4 regions of the Sporosarcina newyorkensis genome follow, and region 3 is predicted to be linked to each of the others. Evidence: riboswitches for the same ligand, from Rfam matches in the RefSeq annotation. Region 3 holds a riboswitch; each other region holds the start of a gene.
What was found. Region 3 has a riboswitch for thiamine pyrophosphate ahead of B5D59_RS17190 (ECF transporter S component). Riboswitches for the same ligand answer to the same signal wherever they lie in the genome.

Region 1 (4,732 bases), on a different contig from region 3:
CGTCTCACAGCCGAAGCCGAAATGATTTCAGAACACCATCTAGGCCGGACTATCGTTAAAGAAGCGAAGAAACGTGCGATTCATTTGTCCAATCAACCGGAAGACGCTGAAGTGGTTAAAGGAAATGGAATAATGGCTACAGTAGAAGGAAAGCATCTCGCAGTTGGCAATCGCAAACTAATGGAAGACCAAAAGATCCCGATTCCTTCTGAAATGGAAGACTATGCATCACAACGTGAGAAAGCTGGAAATACGGCAATTTTCGTCAGTATTTCCCGGGAAATCACAGGAATCATCTCTGTCGCCGATCAAATTCGTCCGGAAGCTGCCGAAGCGTTGGCCAAATTGCGGAAAAATGGCATCAAGCAAATGATCATGCTGACAGGCGACAATCGACATACAGCCCAACTAGTTGGCGAACACCTTGGCCTTGACGAAATCTATGCGGAATTATTGCCTAAAGATAAAGTGGCGGCAGTTCAGAGTTTGAAAGAACAAGGTCACCGAGTTGCTATGGCAGGCGACGGAATCAACGATGCACCCGCCATAGCAACGGCGGATATTGGGCTCGCCATGGGAGAAGGCGGAACAGATATTTCAATGGAGACAGCGGACATCGTCTTGATGGCAGATCGGCTCGATCAATTCTCCCATGCCTATGCTTTAGCGAAAGCAACTGTACAGAACATGAAGCAGAATACCTTCTTTGCGGTCGGTACCGTATTCCTTCTGTTGCTCGGTGTATTACTCGGCAAAGTATTCCTCGCTTCCGGTATGCTCGTCCATGAAGTGAGCGTACTTCTGGTGATCCTGAACGCCATTCGATTAATACGTTATACTAACGACAAGCCATCGAATCAAAAACAAAGTGAGGTGATATCGGATGAACCAAGGATCACATTGTGACCTAAGCACGAACGATCTTCACCGTTCCTGCGTTTCGCTCGTCCCTCTTTTCAATCACTTGGATAAGCAGCAAATGGATAAAATCGTCGCGCTTGCACGCAGCATAAACTACCCTCGCGGTGAAATGATTTACCATAGCGGTGATCGCTCAGAAGGTTTATATATATTGCATAAAGGACGAGTCAAGGTCTATCGTCTATCGGAGAATGGCAAGGAACAACTCGTCCGTATCCTGAAACCAGGAGAATTCACAGGCGAGCTTTCCTTGTTCGACGCAAAGCCTCATGACGCATATGCGGAAACTTTGGAAGCCGTTGAACTGTGTATCATCCAACGGGACGAGATGCAGCAACTTTTGCAATCTCACCCTGCAATTTCATTGAGGATGCTTACGGAATTCTCTTCCCGACTCGCGGATACAGAGCTGCGAGCCGCCCGAATCGCCATGGAATCTGCTGAAACTCGACTTGCGTTGTATTTGGCGGATCTATCAGAGGAACAGCAACAATTGACCATCCGACTGCCGATGAGCCGAAAAGATCTAGCTTCCCATCTTGGCACGACACCCGAAACAATCAGTCGTAAATTAAGCGTATTCGAAGAACGGGGCTGGATACGCCAGACCGGTTCTAAGATTGTAGAGATTTTCGATTTAGATTCTTTATTACTCATATAATGGCTATATGAAATTCAGCAAGAGATGAAAATTTGACATCCCTCTTTTCTTTCAATCTGGTAAGTGCTATGCTGTAAGTGAATATCATAATCTTTTGACCATTAGGGGAATCCTTCACAAGGACTGAGAAAAGAGTGCGACTCTGAAACCCTTATCACCTGAACAGGTTCGTACCTGCGGAGGGAAGTGGCAAGTCGTTTTGGCGTACTCTCATACATGCCGACACATCCAACCACTTTCCGATTCGGGAAGTGGTTTTTTCATTTGGAGGTGAACTGGAAATGAAATTGGTCGGTGTCACGGATGATTGTCATTCTGTTGATGAACTGCTGCTCAAGTTGCTGGAGACGGAGCCTTATATCGATGAATTTATCTTACGTGAAAAGTCGAAGACGGATGTACAGCTGATCGAATTGATTTCACGTCTCTCTACTAGAGGGTTTCCATTGGATAAAATAATTGTACACGCACGGCCCAGCCTCGCAAACTCGCTGTCCATAGCCTGTCAGCTGACAGGCTATGGAATGTCGGTGAAGGAAGCACGTACCACTTTTCCGTCGCTGAGATTAGGATCTTCCATCCATTCATTGGAAGAGGCACGAGAAGCACAAGCTGCTGGAGCAGACTGGCTATTGTATGGACATATTTATCTGACATCATCCAAAAAAGGCTTGGCTCCGCGGGGTACGGATGAGCTTTTTGAGATTGCATTATCATGCACGATTCCCGTCTATGCAATCGGTGGAATTCGGCCAGTTCATCTGCCGTTTTTTAAAAGACACGGCGTCAGAGGTGCAGCAATCCTGTCCCCCATCAGCAGTCAAGACGCAGTGAGCGCAGTTAGAGATTATGCACGTGCAAGAGATTCATAGCAAAGGAGCGGTGTTCATTGGGCAAAACAATTGATTTGAACGGTAAGTCGTATTCGGTTGTACCTGAGGTGGAAACAGTTCAGCAGTTACTGGAGCATTTGAAGCTTGGCAATCGAATTTTGATCGTCGAAAAGAACAAGGAAATTCTGCAGAAGGACAGTTACGATGCACCAATTATGGACAGAGATCAAATTGAAATCATACATTTTGTTGGAGGCGGATGAGGATGTTACAAATAGCAGATAAAAGGTTTTCTTCACGTTTATTGTTAGGCACAGGGAAGTATCCTTCATTTGAGACTCAAAAAAAGGCAGTTGCGGTATCAGAGACAGAAATCTTAACATTTGCGGTGAGACGGATGAACATTTTCGAAGAGTCTCAGCCGAATTTCCTGGAGCAACTGGATTTAGAGCACTATACATTATTGCCAAATACAGCAGGCGCAAGCACAGCGGAGGAAGCGGTGCATATCGCGAAGCTGGCGAAAGCATCGGGATTATGTGATATGGTAAAGGTTGAGATTATTGGCTGCAGCCATTCCTTGTTGCCTGATCCAGTGGAAACGTTGCGTGCATCTGAAATGCTGCTTGAAGAAGGTTTCATCGTGCTGCCTTATACGTCGGATGATGTGGTGCTGGCACGGAAACTTTGTGAATTAGGCGTTCATGCCATCATGCCGGGCGCTGCACCGATTGGTTCAGGTCACGGAATTTTGAATCCGTTGAATCTTTCTCTAATTATCGAGCAATCAAATGTACCGGTCATTGTGGATGCGGGCATTGGATCACCGAAAGACGCGGCATACGCGATGGAGCTTGGAGCAGACGGCGTGCTATTGAATACAGCGGTTTCCGAAGCTGCAGACCCTGTTAAAATGGCAGAAGCGATGAAATTAGCGATTGAAGCGGGACATCTTGGCTATCAAGCAGGGCGCATGCCGGTAAGAGACTATGGCGTCGCGAGCAGTCCGCTAGAGGGGCTTGTGCCAAATTGATGAGTAAATATTCACGCCAAGAGCTGTTTACATCCATTGGAGCGGACGGCCAGCTGCGGATACGGGGGGCCAAGGTGTTCGTCCTCGGCGCTGGGGCACTTGGTTCATCGGGAGCCGAAATGCTTGTACGAGCAGGTGTTGGTGAATTAACAATTGTAGATCGCGATATTTTGGAATGGTCCAATTTGCATCGTCAGCAGTTGTACGCTGAGCAAGACGTTGTCGAGCAATTACCGAAAGCCGCCGCTGCGGAAAGACGACTGTGCAAGATCAACAGTGATGTGAAAATCCGAGGAGTCGTAGCAGATGTGACGCCAGAAAATGTGCTGGAGTTATTTGAAGGCCATGACATGGTGCTCGATGGCACAGATAATATTGAAACGCGATTACTCGCAAATGACGCTTGTCTGCAATTAAATATTCCTTTTTTTATGGGCGCTTGTGTGGGAAGCTATGGATTGACGTTTCCTATCGGAGTTGCCGAGGAACAGCCTTGCCTGCATTGTCTGCTCGAAGCGTTGCCCCCACAGTCCTTGACTTGTGACACTGTCGGCGTAATCAGCCCGATTGTCGTGACGACTGCTGCACGCCAAGTTGCACAGCTGCTGAAGTATGTGACAGGAGCGGAATTGGATCCACGCTTGGAATCCACGGATTTATGGACAGATGAACGTGCATCGATGGAAGTCAAAAACATGAAGAAATCTAGTTGTCCAAGTTGTTCAGCACAGCCAAGCTATCCGTTTTTATCAGCTTCCGAAGTCGTTCGAACAGCCGTGCTATGCGGACGCGACACTGTACAGTTGACTTGGCCTAAGAACCGGCAAGTGGAACTCGCTCCATTTGCTGACTCGATACGCGAGACGGTCTCGAATTTATTGCATAATCCCTATTTGGTATCTTGTGAATACAATGACCACCGACTAGTTTTATTTCGCGATGGCCGCATGCTAATCCACGGCACGAAAGATATCACAGAAGCCCGGAAGATTGCGGCAGGTTTATTGGGATGACGAGTAAAAAAAGAGGAGCCAGGTAAATGAAAGAGTTCAAAATTACGTACTTTTTTGACGAAGATCATTACATTCGACGATTTGTTCATTTGGATTCCTTTGAAGAAGCAAAAAGTCTAGTCCACGACGAGCGCGGGCAGTATGTTGCTTTTTTTGACAGCCGCGAAATATATCATGAACTGGACACTAGCAATGTAAGAGTCGTGCAAATTTCTGAATACCACCGTGAGAATAAAGCCGAACGCTAAAAAACTATGCATCCGTGCTGGAT
Region 2 (4,732 bases), on a different contig from region 3:
TGAAAACAGTGGAATGCTTTGAGGAATTAATCTGAAAAGCAAGACTGTATAAATGGAGGGCTGTCCAGGGAGTGATCTCCTGAACTGCCCTTCTTCCATGTGCGTCATTTTGCTGTTGAAGATCATAAAGTGTCTATACGCGATCATAAAGGGGTTTCTTATGGTGATTTAGGAGAGTGAAAGGTGGAATAATCTCTTATGGCTGCTAGTTTTAGTCTCATCGAACGACACCGTGTTGGATTCTGAAATTCCTTGTATCAGCTATATCTTATCGTGCAAATGTCAGCCAAGGCGAATTCTTGGACATCTGCATCTCCGAACGGTTGAAAATGGATAACTCGATTGTTTTTGTTGAATTCTAAGTAATAGCCATTATGCTGAATATTTTTTGAGTGTTTCAAGGTGATTTCGATAGGATCTCCCATCATTAAATCGACGAGTATATGAATTAATTTCTTTTCGTCATAACATCTAGTCTCCCGATTCGATACATGAGAAGAGTCACAGCCGCTGCAAGGTCTAAACTTTCTTGATGACATAAAATATGCACCTCCTTCTCTCTTAGTGTATGTCGAAAAACGTGAGAGAACTGTGCCGTTTCATTTGATGAATTCAACGCAAAGGAGGTGCTATCTAATATACGCTTGATCTACAAATCAACCATGCAAAAAGTCAGGAAATGACTCTATCAATCCATCACCAATCCGCCATCCACTACGAGATTTTGTCCTGTGACGGCACGGCTGGAAGGAGAAGCGAAGAAGACAACCACATCAGCTACTTCTTCTGGAGTGACGACTCGCCCAATCGGTGTGTTGGCTTTAATGATATCGAACACAGCATCCGGCGTTGCGGCGCTAGCATCTGTTTTCAGTAAAAGCCCACCTGACACCATATTGACGGTGATACCATCAGGTCCTAATTCTTTTGCCATGCTCCGCGTCATACCGAGCAAAGCGGCCTTGCTCGTATTGTAATCGTGATAAGGTACGACAGGATTCTGCACCAAGTTTGTTCCGATATTGATGATTCGACCAAACTGCAATTGTGTCATGCCTTCCCGAGCTGCTTGAAGCGTATTTAGCGTTGCCCCCACAGAACCTTCCAGCTGTTTATGATAATCCTGCCATTCAATCGCATTCAACTGTTTCCGATCATCACCATTGAATGAAAAGTCGATTAACGCATTGTTGACGATTGTCGTAATTGGCTGTCCGAAATGGTGGTTAGCCTGTTCTACTAATAACTGCAGGTCATCTGGATTCCGCACGTCTGCCCGCAGTGCTATGGCCCGGTCACTGCCGATTTCATTCACAACTTGCTGAGCTTTATCGCTATTTTGAAAGTAATTTACGATAACTTTTGCACCTGCTTCGCCAAAAGCCTTCGCAGTTGCCGCGCCCAACCCTCTGCTTGCACCAGTCACCAATACTACTTGATCTTTCAATTCCAATCCATCCAGCTCCTTTTTTCATAGGTTTATACAAAAAAAGACCACTGAAAGTTAGTGGCCGCTGAAAAAAATGCCACTTCCCTCCGTCGGTATCAACCGAATCAGGTTCAAAGGGTCGGAGTTTTCTCCTCTCAGCCAATAGGCACCCCCAGTGATTTTGTTATGTATGTGTCTGTGAAGTATAGCATTAGGGACATTTTAATACTATGAATTACCATTCTTTTTCATAGTTTCATGCAAATATCTGAATCATTTGTTAAAATAAAATAAGGGTGAAGCACTGGCAAAGAACAGGAGGAGAAACGTATGAAAACGATCTACTCAACAAATTTGCAAGCGGTTTCAACTATTCAAGATGGAGCGACGTTAATGGTTGGCGGATTCGGACTGGTTGGGATACCTGAGCAGCTGATTCTGGCATTGGCGGAAACTGAAGTGAAAGATTTAACGATCATATCAAATAATTGTGGCGTGGATAATTGGGGACTTGGCTTGTTGCTGCAAAAGAAGCAGATCAAGAAAATGATTGGATCGTATGTTGGGGAGAATAAGGAATTTGAACGCCAGGTATTGGCAGGGGAAATTGAAGTCGAGCTGACACCGCAAGGAACGTTGGCTGAAAAGATACGTGCAGGCGGCGCGGGGATACCGGCTTTCTATACGCCTGCTGGAGTCGGGACACAGATTGCAGAAGGAAAAGAAGTGCGGGTCTTTGATGGCAAGGAGTATTTATTGGAGGAAGCTTTGAATGCAGATTTCGCATTGATTCGCGCAGCGAAAGCCGATCAATTGGGAAACTTGATCTACAATAAAACGGCACAAAACTTTAACCCACTTATGGCGGCGGCAGCTAAATTTACAATTGCTGAGGCGGAAGAGATTGTAGATGTTGGAGAACTAGATCCTGCCCACATTCATACCCCAAGCATTTATGTGCAAGGCTTATTGGAGGCAAAACAAGAAAAACGAATTGAGCGGCTGACGACTCGGCAGAAAGGGGAGGGAGCTTAATGAAACCAATTCATTTTAGAGAGCGCATTGCGAAAAGGGCAGGGCAGGAAATTAAAGACGGCAACTATGTCAATTTAGGAATTGGTATGCCAACGCTTGTAGCGAACTATATTTCAGCTGATAAAACAGTCATTTTACAGTCGGAAAATGGATTATTGGGCATTGGGCCGTATCCTTTAGAAGAAGATGTCGACCCTGATTTGATCAATGCTGGAAAAGAAACGGTCACAACGGTTCCCGGCTCTGCTTTCTTCTCGAGTGCCGAATCATTTGCGATGATTCGCGGCGGCCATGTGGATGTCGCGATTTTAGGGGCAATGGAAGTGTCTGAAACAGGAGACTTGGCCAATTGGATGATTCCAGGGAAAGTGATCAAAGGGATGGGTGGCGCGATGGATTTAGTGCACGGTGCCAAAAAAGTGATCGTCATAATGGACCATGTTTCGAAAACCGGTGAACCAAAAATTAAAAAGCGCTGTACGCTGCCGCTTACCGGAAAAGGAGTTGTCGATAAGATCATTACCGAAAGAGCATTAATTGAAGTGACTCCAAAAGGTTTAGTGCTGAAAGAAGTATTTGACGGCTTTACGGCAGAGGAAGTTATTGAATCAACAGAAGCTGATTTGATTCGGGGAGACAATTGAATGTAGAGTATATGGCTCTGTCATAAGTAGACAGAGCTTTTTTGTGTGATTTTACATAAGAGTGAGTCTTTTATAGTGATTTTTATGGTATTATTTAACGTATACATAGTTGCATATAACTAACAATATTAGGTGCTAATAGAAGGGGGAGTGAATTGCATGTTCTGTTCAAAATGCGGTCATAAAAATACAGACAATGGGAAGTTTTGTGCGGGCTGCGGCACGGAAATGAGTAAATCGTCTGGCAGTAAATGGGTACCTGCTATTGTTCTTACCTGCTTCATTGTCTTGGCAGGGACAGGTGGAGTATTTGGCTATGCGACAGACTGGAGTTTTAAAATTCCGAAGAAGACTAATGCATTGCCTGATACAGAAGCGGTGGCTGCAGCGGAAGGTGAAAATGGCATTAAAATCCAAACTACTCCTGCGGTTGCAAAGCAGTCGAAGCAACAGTCGAAAGACAAAACCGTACTTATAAAAGAGTCATTACCCAGCGTGTTTACAGTCTTGACCGGTTCGGGCTCTGGTTCAGGTTTTCTTTATAAAAAGGGCGGATATATTGTTACGAATGCTCACGTGGTAGTAGGCTATACAGATGTGGTTGTCCGAAATTCCAAAGGGGAAGATATGGGAGGCAGAGTTGTAGGGATTTCCGATAAATATGATATAGCCTTGATTAAATCCGAAGCAAATAAAAATGTGAAGCCATTCGTGATCGAGCAAAAAGAAACGCCGATCGGTACGGAAGTCATCGCGATTGGCAGTCCGAACGGCTTTGAAAATACCGCGTCAATCGGCTATTTGACTGGATTGAACCGTGACATGCAAAAAGATTTCATCTATGAAAAAGTCTATCAGATCGATGCGCAAATTGACCACGGCAGCAGCGGAGGCCCTCTTCTCGATGCTAATACGGGTTATGTCATCGGCATTAATTCCTTACTATATAAAGATAACACCGTGTTTGGCTTCTCGATTCCGATGTACAGTATGCAAAATCTAGTCGATAAATGGATCAATCAGCCGATGAGCGGCAAACAAGTAGCGGCGCTGTTCGATGTCTACGATGACTATATCCCAGAACAATACTATAATCAGGATGAACACTCTGAGGACTACGAGGAATTCTATCAAGAAACACCGGACGAGTATGATACGGAAGAAGCAGAAGTCACGGATGAAGAAGTCGTAGATTTTATAAAAGAATTCCGCAATCAATACGAAGTTGCCTTGACCAATGAAGATTACAGTTACATCGATCACTATGTCGCTTCTGGCAGCTCAGCCGGAACCGAACTTCTTGACTACATGGACGACATGTCGGGGCACAATGTCTACTTCGAATTCATCGAAAACACTGTAACGGATGTTATCTACTACGAAGACTCCTTAGAGGCCTACACCTACGAAACATTCTATTTTACCGACATCAGCGGAAACAGAGACTTTATAGAAAAGAGAAAAATTTATTCGATCATAGTGGATGAGTATGGAAATTATCAAATCATAAAAATAGCGAATCAATGATTAGAAGCCTCTTGAGCAAAACTGCTTGAGAGGTTTTGTCTTGACCTTGACCTTACCTTTGTTTAGTAACTCAGTCAGTGAATGATGCCAATTTTGT
Region 3 (4,732 bases):
GGCGAAATTGCTGCATCATCGCATAGAAAAATAGAATAGGTTGTATAGTCAGCAAAAAAGTAAATCCGACAAAGCCGAATGACAGCGATTTACTGCCGAGTAATAGTGCATGTTGAATACTTTCCTCGGAAATCTTGATGAGCCCCCATTGCCAAAGCACGGACTCGCCTTTACCGAAGAGCACGATGGTGAGAGCGGAAGAAAAGAAAGAAATGGCTAAGGGAATGGACAGCAAAGCAAGTTTTTTCATTGAATAACCGCTGAATCCGTAAAACAGAATGCCGTACAGCACTGCTTGCCAAACTGCAAACGACAAGTTCTGATTAAATAAGGTGATGAGCAGAAAAGCAAAGAAGATGATGAATTTGAGTGCAGGGTTTACTTTGAATAGCCATGTTTCTCGTCTAGGTGTGAACCATGCAAGCATTCAAATACACCTCCAACCATTTCATTGTTTGTATACAATACGCCGTCTGCCACTGTCCATACTGAAGTCGCAAAGTTTTTCACGATCTCCATGTCATGGGTCACCATGAGAATCGTAATTCCTTGAACGCGTAGCTGTTCAAGCTTCTCTAAAATCGCGAATGTATTGCGTGCATCTTGACCAAAAGTAGGTTCATCCAAAAGCAAAATATCCGTTTGCGGAGTCAAGGCAGTGGCCACACTTAAACGACGCTTTTGGCCCGTGGAAAGCTGATAAGGATGCCGTGTGCCTGAATTCGGTAAATTAAAGAGTTGCATTAAATCTGCCGCATAGTTCACTGCTTGAGGTTTGCCCATTTTATGCAGAGAGACCGTTAATTCTTCAGCTATCGAATTCGTCACAAATTGCAGTTCTGGATTTTGAAAGACGAGCGAGAGTCCTTTAGGCAACTGCTTTTTCCTTTTCTTCTGAATAACGCGTTCACCATTCACTTTATAGATGCCTTCAGTGCGTAATAATTGCATAAGAGAAAGAAGCAGCGTACTTTTTCCTGAACCATTTTCACCCGTGATCGCAATCCAGTCACCTGTTTTAGCCACTGCTTTCTTTGCAAAGATTTTCGGGGCAGTGCCACGAAAACCATGAAAGTCGTTGAGAAGGATCTTTTCAAATGAGGAAACTTGTTCACGTTCATGCATCATCGATTTAAAAGACTCAGATTCCTTATACTCATCCCACACACTTGGATACCAAATACCGTAGCGTTTCAATTCTTCTTGATAGTGCTTGAAAATGGTGGAAGGAGAGTCGTCCGCTAGAATAATTCCATGGTCATTAAACAAGACAACACGGTCTACCCAGTCTGCAATCAAGTCAATTTTATGCTCAACAATAATTACGGTTTTATCAGCAGTTGCTTGTTTAATAGATGACCAGATTTGTTCGGTGCCTTCGGGATCAAGTAATGCGGAAGGTTCGTCGAGAAACAGAACATCGGGCTTTAGCAGAAGTACGGAAGCAAGTGCAAGCCGTTGTTTCATCCCTTGAGATAGTTCAAGGATCGGTGTGTGTAAGTTTTCCAAATGTAGATCGACGCGTTTTAGCGCCTCTTCTATCAAAGGTGCCATATCGCTGCGCGGTACGTTCAGGTTTTCCAGTACAAAAGCGAGCTCTTCATCGACATATGACATACAGAACTGCGTATCGGGATCTTGAAAGACGAAGCCCCATGAGTCGGGCAGATTGATTTTATCGGCTTTCATTGGCAACTCAATGGAGTTCGGAACGATTCCGCTGAGCACTTGCAGTAACGTCGATTTTCCACAGCCGCTTGGTCCGAGCATGAGTACTTTTTCACCTGGCTGAACCGAAAAGGAGAGATCCTTGAAGATCAAGGAATCCTCTCCAGGAAATTTTAAACGCAGATTGGTTAGATTGATGGCATGTAGATTCGAATAATTCATCAAAATTTACCGATCCAGCATCGTATATTCTTTTTTATCGACTGGACGAATTAAAGACGTCACACCAGTTGCTTCGAGTGCCCGGACGATCAGCACGGCGAAAATCCCAGTGAAGATGAATGCACTGATGGCACGTAGTCCATATTTCACGATAAGTGCCCACGTTTCAAGTGCTGCATAACCATAGAACAAGTCGAGCGTAAAGCTGGCCAGGCATGAAGCGACGCCCGCTAATCCAGCAACTACCATTGAGAAGCGTTTATAACGGAACGCTGCAAACAGCAATTCTGCTGCAAGTCCCTGAACGAAACCATACATTAGAACTTCGATGCCATGCCCGGCAAATGCGGATAAACTAGCCCCTGCAATACTTGCGATCAGCGCTGTACCGGGTTTACGGATGAGCAGATAAGCAAATGGACCGACCATGAACCACATTCCATAAATCAGCTGACGTGCAACTGGCAGGATCGGCTTTACAACGGTATACAGATCATCCCAGAACTTCATCAGGATTCCGAAAACGACCCCGATCATAATCGTGATCAATAAATCTGTGAATTTCAATCTTTTCAATAGATCCCACTCCTTCTTTTTTTGCCTATACAAAAAAGCCGTCTGAAAGAGCAGACAGCCGAGGAGGGGACATGCAGGTCCCAGATATTCCCTTCGAACGCTCTCTACGCTGGCATTACCCAGATCAGATTAACGGTCAGCAGTGGTTTTATCTGCTATCTCAGCCTGATTCACTCAAGCACCCGTACGGACAATTATGTAAGCAGTCATAGTATACAACAGTCTAATTTATCTGGCAACCTGAGGCGCAATAGACTACATGTGAAAAAGTAAGAATTTGTGGCTGTGTTATTGTCGTTCAAAAAGCGTCTACTCTGTAATTAGAGAAGACGCTATTATCGGTGCATTTGAAAAGATATGCGATTTTAGAGTTTGAATCGTTGCATCAGTAGATTCAATTCCTCTGCTAGTTTTGCTAAATCATTGGAGTTATTAGCGACTTCCTCCATGGAGCTGCTTGCTTGTTCGGATGAGGCAGAAGTTTCTTCGACCCCTGCTGCAGATTGCTCGGTAATTGCTGCAATTTCTTCTATAGAGCTGCGCATTTCCTGGCCATTTGCTGAAATGTCGTTTAAGTCTTCAGCTATACTGCGAATTCGATTCGCCATTTCTGTAACAGCTGTACTGATTTTATCGAATGTTTCACCCGTTTGTTTAATTTGGCTTGTTCCTTCTTCGACTTCTTTATACCCGTCCTGCAGTGAATCTGTTACTGTTCTGGATTCATTTTGAATGCGGTTGACGATATCTGTAATGTTTGTGACAGATGAAGAAGATTGCTCTGCAAGTTTTCTCACTTCATCCGCTACGACTGCGAAGCCTTTCCCATGCTCGCCAGCTCGCGCAGCCTCAATTGCGGCATTCAATGCCAATAAATTCGTCTGGCCCGCAATGTCTTGAATGACAGAAACTAGTTCAGAGATTTCTTGCGTGTGCTGATCCAATCCTTCTACTTTAACAACGGCATCGTGAACGATTTGATCAATCACAGCCATTTGCTTGGAAGAAGAAGTCATCAATTCACTTCCTTGGTTCGTCATCTCAAGAACCGAAGTGGAAGATTTTTGTACATGCATACCATTTTCATTGGCTTCCATCACTTTTGCTACGAAAGTTTCCATGGAGGATGACAAAATCGTGGCGTTATCGGCTTGAGACTCTGTGCCGTTTGCTAAGTCTTCCATCGTTATGGCAATTTGGGCCGTGCCTGCTTTTACTTCATTTGCTGATTGAGTCAATTCTTCACTTTGTGTAGACACAGTTTCGGCCACATGATTGATTTCATCTAATAAATGACGAGTGCTGGCACTCATTTCATTCGTCGATGCGATTAATTGGCCGATTTCATCTTTAAGATGTGTTTCCATAGGCTCGCTACTTAAATCTCCGCTCGTAATGAGTTTCATTCGATTCATGACGATTCGGAGTGGTCTTGAAATCGAGTTAGCTGTAATTATAGCCGTGGCTATGCTTAAAAGAATGACTAGAACAATTACTCCAGTGACAATAAGTAATGTCGTTTTCCCGTTTGCTAGCATATTTTTCTCTAAATCAATAATAAAATTTTCTCGGTTTTTAGCTGCTTCTTCGTAAGACGACATTAAACTACGAGCTTCATCAGTCATCGACATAACATTACGAAGAGCTTCCTCTTCATTTCCTCTTTCATATTCAGCGAATACTTGTTCAGTAACAAAATTACGCCATTCAACCGTTCTTTCGAATAGGTTAATACTTTCTTGGGTTCCCCCTAGTTTTTTTAAAGATGATTGACGATTTTCACTTTTTTCGGTGTAGCTATTAAACAACTCTTTAAAACTGTCGTCACCTGTCAGAATGAAACCACGAGACGCTGCGAGTTGATTCGCCATATCCAGAGATAGCTGTTCATCTATAATTAAAAGTGGCAGTTCTTTATCTAAAACCGCTTTCGTTAAGTTATTAGAATGATTTAATGTGTAAACGATATAAACACCTAATAAAACAATTAAAATGACTACAGTAGAAAATCCAAACAACATTTTTCCCCGTATGCTTTTGAATGTGCCCATTATTATCCTTATTCCCTTCTTATTTCATAGAGTTTCTTTTACCTATAAAACTGAAGAACTATTGATGTTTAAATAGAACTAAAAGTAATAAGTAAGTAATTCAATTATACCATTTATTTCTGTTGTTATCTATAGAGTGGTAGGAAAGACTAAAAATATAGTTAATAAAAGGCTGAGCAAAGTAATGGTAAAGGTGAGGGTGAGATCACCCAAGT
Region 4 (4,732 bases), on a different contig from region 3:
ATTGCCTGTTTGCAGAGCCAACCCATTCTCCGTGTATGATGATTGGCATGATGACAGGATTACACGATCAAATTTCAGTTGCTGATTTTGGCTTGGATAATAAAACAGCGGCTGATGGATTAGCAGTTGGAACAGCCTCAGCTTTTGTCGGAAAAACAGTGGAACCTTTCTTAGCAGGCTGCTATACAGTAGAAGATCGTACTTTGTTCAAATTATTAAAAGAGTTAGCAGACAGTGAAGATATTTGGCTAGAACCATCTGCACTCGCAGGGATGACAGGTCCTATACAAACTATACAGTCGGATATCTCTTCAGCAAATTCTCCGAAAGCTACACACCTTGTATGGTCTACGGGTGGAAACATGGTACTGGAAGAGGAAATGAAGAGCTACTACGAGCAAGCGAAGAAGTAATTATTCGTTTAATTTCCCGGGAAATCGACAAATGTTTCTCGGTATGTCGATAAAAGAGCTATGGAGAAAAATTCTCCATAGCTCTTTTGGGTGCAAAAGATATATAAAATTTAATTTTTAATGGCTCGTATTGATTCAGAAAAGGTTTGCGTTGCTGCTGAAGGGTTTTCAGCAGATGCGATAGAAGAAATCACTGCGATGCCATCCGCGCCTGCATGCAAAGCGGGACCGAAGTTCGCCAAAGAAATACCCCCGATCCCTACAATCGGCATATCAGGAAAAGCTGTATGGATTTCCTTAATAAGCGCAGGGCCAACGACAGCAGAGGCATCTAGTTTGGTCGCTGTCGGATAGATCGGACCAATGCCTACATAGTCAGCACCGATTGCTTGAGCAAGCTGTACTTCTTCTGCGTTATGGGTAGAGACACCTAGCCATTTACTTGGACCGATTCGCGTTCGGACAATGCCAGCTTGCTCGTCGTCTTGGCCAACGTGGACGCCGTCTGCATTAATGGCCAAGGCAAGATCCACATCATCATTAATGATAAAAGGAATATGGAACTGACGACATAATACCTGACATTTTTTCGCGAAACCGACCAATGCCTCTCCTTTCAAAGCATTCTCGCCTTTTTCGCGCAACTGGAAGCAAGTAATACCCCCACGAAGAGCTGCCTCTAAGATGTCCAGCGTTTCTTGCTCCCCATTCGTTGCAGTATTTGGGGTACCCATCACAAAATAAAGACTCAAAGCTTTTCTCACTTCTGCATTCCGCATTAGTGCATCTCCTTCTTTAAACGATTATATGCCCAGTGGTTCGTCGGTCCATGCCCAGAACCAATGCGTAGACTGTCTTCGATCGCAGCTTGGATAAATTGTTTTGCTTCTGCAACGGCATCTGACAAGGAATAGCCTTTTGCGATAAAACCGGTTAAAGCAGCTGCAAACGTACAGCCTGTACCATGGGTATCTTTTGTTTGTACCCAAGGCGTTGTCATGGTGAAAGATTGACCTTCACAATCAGCGTAATAATCTTTTGCTTCGAGCACATCGTTGCGGTGGCCGCCCTTCATAATGACGGCTCTTGCACCTAGCTCGATGATGATTTGCGCCGCTTCTTGAATATCCTCATCCGTTACAATCTTCATGCCTGTTAGTACTTCGGCTTCCGGAATGTTGGGCGTAATAATAGTGGCAATTGGGATTAAATTTTCCTTCATCGCTTGGACCGCTTCTTGCAGTAATAATGATTGACCACCTTTGGCAATCATGACAGGATCAATCACGAGAGGAATCGGCGGGTATTCTTCCAATAAAGAAGCAATAGCCATTATAATTTCTGTAGAAAATAGCATACCTGTTTTACAGGCTTTCACTTCAAAATCATCCAGTACAGCACGTACTTGAGCTACTACGCCTTCTACTGGTACTGGATAAACACCATGAACGCCTTGTGTGTTTTGGGCGGTAATGGCAGTAAGTGCGGATGTGCCAAATACACCGAGCTCTTGAAACGTTTTTAGATCGGCTTGGATTCCAGCACCGCCACCGCTGTCTGAACCGGCAATAGTCAATGCTACTTTTACTGTCAATGAAAAAACCCCCTTACTCGTAGTTATACTAAGTACGTTTTGGTTTTGCGATCCAATGTATATAATGCATTCAAAAAGTTCATAGCAAAATCACCTGGCCCATGAGAAACTTTGGCCGCTTCTTCGCCTGCACGTTTATAAAATGCGAGTGCCGCCGCTGCTGCTTCTAAAGGACGTTCGCTCCCGATTGATAAGAATGCTCCTACTACGGAACTGAGTAAACAACCTGTACCCGTAATATTCGTCATCATAGGGTGTCCCCCAGTAATGGATAACGTGGAATGGCCGTCAGTAACGATATCAATTTCTCCAGATACAGCCACTAAGCATGCATATTTCAAGGCAACGATTTTTGCGATTCCCTCTACGTCGGCTTGTCCTTCTCCTGCATCTACGCCTTTTGCATTCCAGGGGATGTCTGCGATAGCAGCCAATTCTCCGACATTACATCGAAGCAGAGTAACATCCACTTCATCTAAGATTTGCAGTACACAAGCTTTTCGGAAGGGAGTCGCGCCTGCACCGACCGGGTCCAGCACAACAGGTTTTCCCGCTGCGCGGGCACTGTTGCCTGACAAAATCATTGCATCTACTGTTTGTTGCTTCAACGTCCCGATATTCAGAATGCTACAATCGGCAACTTTTGCGATATCCTTTGCTTCTTCTATTGCATCAGCCATTACAGGAGAGGCTCCGATAGCTAATAGACCATTCGCTTGAAAATTCGCTACTACGATATTCGTAATGCAATGAACCAGTGGTTGTTCCTTGCGAAGTTGGTGAATAAGCGGCATGTTTCTCTTCCTCTCTATAAAGGTATATATACAAAAAGCCCATTCGAAATGGGCTGTTGGGTACGATAACTACCCACTTCCCTTCGCTAGTATGACTAGATCAGGTTCCAAGGGTTTGCGGTAAATGCATCTCAGCCCATTAAACCGGGCTCCCCTAGTGGTGAATATGAATCAGACATATTGATTGTAGCATATATTTACAGAAGGATAAAACGATACTGGGATGAGCAGAATGAATTGTATAAAAATGATAGATAACACATAGAAGAAGTAGGTAAACACATATGCCCAATGTTGCATAAGTGTCTGAAATGAAACAGTCGATTGATATGAAATGAATAAAAAGGAGCAGATGAAAAATGGAGCCATTATTCGAAGTTCAAAGTATGAAGCATTCATTGGGGGAGCTATCGTTTGTTTGGAGTGATACAGGAGGGTACTATAGGGTCTATAAAAATGAACGGCAGTTGTATGAAGGGACTGTTGCTGAATTTACTGACGGAGAACTCGATTCAAGACACCCATTTCAATATACGATTGAACGTGTAAAAGACGAAAAAGTAGAAGACGTCATAGTGATTCAAACATCTGCTTTAACGAGCAGGGTGGAAGACGAACATCCTCTACAACGTTTGGTCATCACAACAATTGCGGCTTCGTCACAAATTGCTTTGTCTTGGGAGCGAATTAAAGGCGTAGAAAAATACGATATTTACCGTAATGGAATATATCTCGATACCGTAGAGAATAACCGCTTCATCGATCGAGAATCAAGCATGTCCGAGGCGGTTACATATAGTGTTTTGGGTACTCGTCCACTAATTGACAGCAATCAGCAAATGAATGTCAGTAAGTCGATCGTATCGAAAGCATTTGAAGTAGTGATGCCGCCTAGTTCAGAGAACAAGCCGACGGAGGAAAGCTATACGTTTTCAATACGAGTGAATTGTCGGGATCACTTATTGCAACCGGTGGCAAAGCGTAAAAAGGTGCTAGAAATAGATCGGTGGAAGTTTCGCTATACTACATTTTTAAAAGAAGATATCCTGAAAAATCCTAATCTCTTGTCTCCGTTGCCATACTTCGCTGGTGATGACCGGGATTTCGATCCAGAAGGGAAAAGTTATCGGACGCGAGTGGATATGCGAGGTGAATTCAATATTGAAGAAAGCTCACTTCAATTTACGAAGGCTGTCGGTCCATCTATTGGCATGAATTATTTGAAAAGCTATAAGCGTCATGGTCATGCATCGTTGGAAGATATTGAAATCAAACGTTTGGAAGGGAAGCCGTCAGAGATCAATTTTGAGATAGTGCATGATGTCGGGAATCCACTGACAGTTTCTCCACCCATCCATTATGAAGTGAAGGGTCATCTGGATTGTGAAGGAAATATCGATTTGGTTGGTTATCATAACGACGCTCCCCATCATGAGATTTATCTATCGCTTGGTGACGGTGATTGGTGGACTATACGTCAGTCGGAAAGCGAAGGGCTGGCATACTTATCAGGTGTCTTAGGTGATGATTATTGGCGTTATATGACGTGTAATTAAGAATGGACATCCCCTGCGCAATGACAGTTATAGTGAAAGAAGAAGTCTTTTAAGAAGGTGTTTTCATTTGTTGCATCCTTCCAGTCTGTTCTGTAAATTGCGTAGGGATCCGGTACTTGTTTTGACGTATTTTCCTCAGTTTAATAACCCAACACTGCTGCTAATATAGTACATATAATGAAAGAACATAATAAAAAGGAGACTAATATGATTAGTTTATGCATGATCGTAAGAGATGAAGAAGAAGTGTTAGAGCAGTGTTTGAATAGCGTGGCATATTTATGTGAGGAAATCGTGATTATTGACACAGGATCTGTCGATAGGACGAAAGAAATCGCAAGAAAGTTTACAGACAAAATTTATGATTTTGAGTGG

Region 1: another riboswitch for thiamine pyrophosphate. It lies ahead of B5D59_RS08060 (thiamine phosphate synthase); the one in region 3 lies ahead of B5D59_RS17190 (ECF transporter S component).
Region 2: another riboswitch for thiamine pyrophosphate. It lies ahead of B5D59_RS05290 (3-oxoacyl-ACP reductase); the one in region 3 lies ahead of B5D59_RS17190 (ECF transporter S component).
Region 4: another riboswitch for thiamine pyrophosphate. It lies ahead of thiM (hydroxyethylthiazole kinase); the one in region 3 lies ahead of B5D59_RS17190 (ECF transporter S component).

Annotation. Positions count from the first base shown of each region.
Region 1 covers NZ_FUYJ01000003.1:295,181-299,912, forward strand. Annotated here, with positions in the region: gene B5D59_RS08050 (heavy metal translocating P-type ATPase) at 1-906, shown strand, start outside; gene B5D59_RS08055 (Crp/Fnr family transcriptional regulator) at 884-1,582, shown strand; TPP riboswitch at 1,676-1,784, shown strand; gene B5D59_RS08060 (thiamine phosphate synthase) at 1,864-2,454, shown strand; gene thiS (sulfur carrier protein ThiS) at 2,472-2,678, shown strand; gene B5D59_RS08070 (thiazole synthase) at 2,675-3,448, shown strand; gene B5D59_RS08075 (ThiF family adenylyltransferase) at 3,445-4,461, shown strand; gene B5D59_RS08080 (hypothetical protein) at 4,488-4,709, shown strand.
Region 2 covers NZ_FUYJ01000002.1:195,951-200,682, forward strand. Annotated here, with positions in the region: gene B5D59_RS05280 (acyl-CoA dehydrogenase family protein) at 1-35, shown strand, start outside; gene B5D59_RS05285 (hypothetical protein) at 258-539, opposite strand; gene B5D59_RS05290 (3-oxoacyl-ACP reductase) at 689-1,453, opposite strand; TPP riboswitch at 1,515-1,613, opposite strand; gene B5D59_RS05295 (CoA transferase subunit A) at 1,760-2,464, shown strand; gene B5D59_RS05300 (3-oxoacid CoA-transferase subunit B) at 2,464-3,108, shown strand; gene B5D59_RS05305 (trypsin-like peptidase domain-containing protein) at 3,268-4,635, shown strand.
Region 3 covers NZ_FUYJ01000012.1:20,123-24,854, reverse strand. Annotated here, with positions in the region: gene B5D59_RS17200 (energy-coupling factor transporter transmembrane component T family protein) at 1-427, opposite strand, end outside; gene B5D59_RS17195 (ABC transporter ATP-binding protein) at 379-1,821, opposite strand; gene B5D59_RS17190 (ECF transporter S component) at 1,897-2,466, opposite strand; TPP riboswitch at 2,551-2,662, opposite strand; gene B5D59_RS17185 (methyl-accepting chemotaxis protein) at 2,832-4,517, opposite strand.
Region 4 covers NZ_FUYJ01000010.1:31,978-36,709, reverse strand. Annotated here, with positions in the region: gene B5D59_RS15960 (D-serine ammonia-lyase) at 1-413, shown strand, start outside; gene thiE (thiamine phosphate synthase) at 524-1,192, opposite strand; gene thiD (bifunctional hydroxymethylpyrimidine kinase/phosphomethylpyrimidine kinase) at 1,192-2,007, opposite strand; gene thiM (hydroxyethylthiazole kinase) at 2,031-2,801, opposite strand; TPP riboswitch at 2,863-2,967, opposite strand; gene B5D59_RS15940 (DUF3238 domain-containing protein) at 3,161-4,357, shown strand; gene B5D59_RS15935 (glycosyltransferase family 2 protein) at 4,565-4,732, shown strand, end outside.